2 regions of the Actinomadura luteofluorescens genome follow, and region 1 is predicted to be linked to the other one. Evidence: predicted binding sites of a transcription regulator. Region 1 holds the regulator's gene; the other holds the start of a gene.
The links. The regulator HspR, encoded in region 1, represses chaperone genes until heat shock. The targets are predictions, from matches to a motif close to ANTTGAGTCNNNNNGACTCAANT.
Positions count from the first base shown of each region.

Region 2: the regulator HspR is predicted to act here: its motif matches at 903-925, upstream of lon (endopeptidase La).

Region 1 is NZ_JACCBA010000001.1:4,223,003-4,225,200, reverse strand. Features, by position in the region: gene clpB (ATP-dependent chaperone ClpB) at 1-991, opposite strand, end outside; gene BJY14_RS19520 (heat shock protein transcriptional repressor HspR) at 1,096-1,542, opposite strand; gene dnaJ (molecular chaperone DnaJ) at 1,548-2,198, opposite strand, start outside.
Region 2 is NZ_JACCBA010000001.1:7,577,292-7,579,489, reverse strand. Features, by position in the region: gene lon (endopeptidase La) at 1-867, opposite strand, end outside; gene BJY14_RS45935 (hypothetical protein) at 1,067-2,050, shown strand.

The sequences.
Region 1 (2,198 bases):
GCTCCAGGGCGGCGTCCTTCTCGATCCGCTCCCGGTACTCGTCCAGCGTCGTCGCGCCGATCATCCGCAGCTCGCCGCGGGCCAGCATCGGCTTCAGCATGTTGCCGGCGTCCATCGCGCCCTCGGCCGCGCCCGCCCCGACGACGGTGTGCAGCTCGTCGATGAACGTGACGACCTGCCCCTCGCTCTGCTTGATCTCGTTCAGGACGGCCTTCAGCCGCTCCTCGAACTCGCCGCGGTACTTCGCGCCCGCGACCATCGCGCCGAGGTCCAGCGAGACCAGCCGCTTGCCGCGCAGCGACTCGGGGACGTCGCCCGCGACGATCCGCTGCGCCAGGCCCTCCACCACGGCCGTCTTGCCCACGCCGGGCTCGCCGATCAGCACCGGGTTGTTCTTCGTCCGGCGCGACAGCACCTGGATCACCCGGCGGATCTCCGAGTCGCGGCCGATGACCGGGTCGAGCCGGCCGTCACGCGCGGCCGCCGTCAGGTCGACGCCGTACTTCTCCAGCGACTGGTAGGTGCCCTCGGGGTTCTCGCTGGTGACGCGGGCGTGGCCGCGCACCTTCTCGAACGCGTCGAGCAGCGCCTCCGGCGTCGCGCCGAACTCCTTCAGCAGGCCCGCCGCCGGACCACCGTCCGCCGCCAGCCCGACCAGCAGGTGCTCGGTCGAGACGTATTCGTCCTCCAGCTGCTGCGCGCGGTTGGCGGCCGTGTTGATCGACCGCTGGAGCTGGCCGGACAGCCGCGGCGTCGCCACCGTCGACCCCTGCGCCTTCGGCATCCCCGCGAGCCGCTCCTCCGCCCGCCTGCGGATCACCTGCCAGTCGGCCCCGACCGCCTCCAGCAGCGGCACCGCCGTCCCGTCCGGCAGCCCGATCAGCGCCACCAGCAGGTGCTGCGGCTCCACCTCGGGGTGCCCCTCGGCCGCCGCCCTGCGGACCGCGACCGACAGCGCCTCCTGGCTCTTCTGCGTCAGCTTGTAGTCCATGCCCCACCCCGTGCTCTGTTCCTTCTGGGGGACGACCCCCAGACCCCCGACAACCGCCTGTTCCTTCTGGGGGACGACCCCCAGACCCCCGACAACCGCCCTGTTCAGTCCGAGTTGCGCTCGTGCCACACGACGACACTCGTGCGCCTGATGGGTACGAGGTCGGCGCCGGGAGTGCCGCCCGGTTCGCCGTGCCGCCGCTGCTGCGCCAGCCGCGCCGCGACCGCACGGGTCGATTCGAGTTCGTTCGCGAGGTCCTCCAGCGCCGCGTGCGCCTTGGCGAGCTCCTCGCGGAGCCGCACGTTGTCGCGCTGCAGCTCCAGGATGTGCTTGATGCCGGACAGGTTGATGCCCTCCTCCTGGGAGAGCCGCTGGATCTCCCGGAGCATCACGATGTCCCGCATCGAGTAGCGGCGTCCCCGGCCCGCCGTCCGGCCGGGGGACACCAGGCCCATCCGGTCGTAGGTGCGCAGCGTCTGCGGGTGGAGCCCGGACAGCTGCGCCGCCACGGAGATCACGTAGACCGGAGTGTCGTCGCCGAAGGGATCCATGAAGATCACTCCTGTCTGGCCTGCTGGAGGAGGTCGGCGCGCAGGTCCTCGCCCGCGCCCGCCGTCCGGAGCCGGTCGAGCGCCTCGCGCGTCTGCTCGTCGAGCTTCTGCGGGACGTGCACGTCGACGGTGACCAGCAGGTCGCCCTTCGTGCCGTCGCGCCGCGGCGCGCCCCGGCCCTTCACGCGGAACTTCCGGCCGTTCGGGGTGCCCTCGGGCAGCTTCAGCGTGACGGGCTGCCCCTGGAAGGTCGGCACCCTGATCTCGCCGCCGAGCGCCGCCTCGGGGAAGGTCACCGGGACGGTCAGCGTCAGGTTGTCGCCGCTGCGCCCGAACACCTGGTGCGGCAGCACCTTGATGTTCACGTACAGGTCGCCGGCCGGGCCGCCGTTCTCGCCGGGCGCGCCCTTGCCCTTCAACCGGATCTTCTGCCCGTCCGCGACGCCCGCCGGGATGCGGGCCTGGATGGTCCGGGTGCCGGTCGCGCGGCCGCTGCCGTGGCAGATCGGGCACGGGTCGTCCACGACCAGGCCCCGGCCGCGGCACTCCTTGCACGGCTCCTGGAAGCCGAAGTTGCCGAGGTTGCGGGTCTCGTGCCCGGTGCCCTCGCAGCTCGGGCACACCCGCGGCACGGTGCCGGCCTTGGCGCCCGTCCC
Region 2 (2,198 bases), 3.4 Mb from region 1:
GCCGCCCTCGGGCGAGGCGTCGGACGACCGCTCCAGCTTGTCGACCTCCTTCAGCGCCGCCTCGCGCACCTTCTCCGGCAGGTTCGCGGCCTCGATCCTGGCCCGGTAGTCGTCCTCCTCGTCGGCCGGGTCGCCGTTCAGCTCGGCCAGCTCCTTGCGGATGGCCTCCTGCTGCTGGCGCAGCAGGAACTCCCGCTGCGTCTTCTCCATGCCCTCCTGGACGTCCTTGCGGATCGTCTCCGCCACGTCCAGCTCGGCGAGGTGGTCGCGCGTCCAGCCGATCACCAGGGTCAGCCGCTCGACGACGTCGACGGTCTCCAGGACCTCGATCTTCTGCTCGTCGGTGAGGTACGGCGCGTACCCGGCGTTGTCGGCCAGCGTGGAGGGGTCGTCGATCTGCTGCACGACGTCCACCACCTGCCAGGCGCCCCGCTTCTGCAGGATCGCGCTGACCAGCCCCTTGTACTCCTTCGCCAGCTCCTGCGCGCGCCCGGTCGCCGGCGGCGCCTCCACCGCCGTCCCCTCGACCCACAGCGCCGCGCCCGGCCCGGTCGTCCCGGTGCCGATCCGCACCCGCTGCACGCCGCGGACGACCGCGCCCGGCTCACCGCCGGGCAGCCGCCCCTCCTGCTCGATCACGCCGAGCGTGCCGATGCCGGCGTACTGCCCGTTCAGCCGGGGCACCAGCAGCACCCGCGGCTTGGCCGCCGACCGGATGCCCGGCCCCTTGGTCTGCGCCACCGCCCGCGCGGCCTCCACCGCGGCCCGGACCTCGCCGCTCTCCGACAGGTCCAGGGGCACCACCATGCCGGGCAGAACGACCCCGTCCTCCAGGGGCAGCACCGGCAGCGTCAGGGTCTCGCTCATGCTCAGCTCCAACTCAGTAGGACACCCAACCGCAAGATTGAGTCATACACACTCAAGAAAGCGGAGCAGCATTTTGTTTCCTCAGCAACGTTCGCTCTCAGCGATCACCCCGCGCGGTGGCCGAAGTGTTCGGCCACGGCCGGCTCCGGAGCTCCTGAGCGGGCGTCGGCCGAGGGGCGGCGTGTGGCAGGCTCGGCGCATGGATCGGGCTGTGGGCGTCGAGCGCGGCGGAGGACGCGTGCGCGTTCGCGGGCTGGTGCTGCCGGCACTCCTCGTGGAGTTGCTGGAGACGGGGCGGTGGCGGCATCCCGGCGATGACGTGCTGCGCGAGGTCATGCCCTGGTTCGAGGACCCGCTGGACTTCCTCGTCGACTACGACGAGATGCGCAGGGAGACGGGGGCGCTGCTGGGTCTTCATGAGAGCCACGCAGGGCTCTTCCGGCTGGGACGGGGCGGCGCCCCGGTGGAGTTGCCCTGGCTGGACGTCGACGCGGCCGTTCTCATCGCGGTCAACCGGCATGCCGGTGACGACGTCGCGATCGCTCTGGACTACCGCACCGGCGCGTCCGATCCGCGCGTGGTCGCCAGCGACCTCTTCACCGATCCGGGTGGGTGCGCATGGCGCACCGTCGCGCCGTCCTTCTCCGCGGCTTTGAAGCCGCCGGGGCCGCGCGAGTACCGCTACGTCGGGCCTGCCGAGATCTTCGAGCAGGCGCTGCCGGGGCGGCGCGGGCAGGCGGTCGCGTCGCACGATGACCTCGCCGTCTGGCTGCCGGGGCAGACGGCGCAGGACGCGGAGGAGCCGTTCACCTACGTCGTCGGTCTGGACGGGACGCTGCGCCTGGCGCCGCAACGCAGCGAGCACGTCGCCTGCGCGGGCCGCGAGCCCGTGCTGGGCGCGGGTGAGATCACGTTCGCCGCGAGCGGGGGCGCCTGGACGGTCAGCGAGATCAGCAACCAGTCGACCGGCTACTGCCCCGACCCGTCCTCCTGGACGGCCGTCGCGGCGGCTCTCGACCGAGCCGGCCTTGAACGTCCCCCCGAGTTCACCCACCCGATCGTGTTCCGGCGTTGCCGCCAGTGCCGCCAGCGCAACATCGTGAAGGACGACCACTACGTCTGCGCCGTGTGCGGGGGCGCCCTGCCCGCCGCCTGGAACATGGACGAGCCCCACGCGCGCTGAGGCTCGCGGAAAAACCCGTTGCGGGCGAGGTCGGGGCATGCCAGGGTCAGCGCGAAGATCTTGGATGCGCTACGGGAGGTCGCGCGTGTACACCGCTTCCGGCAAGGCCACTACCGGCGTCTCGGCGACGAGGCGCGCGGCGGCCTAG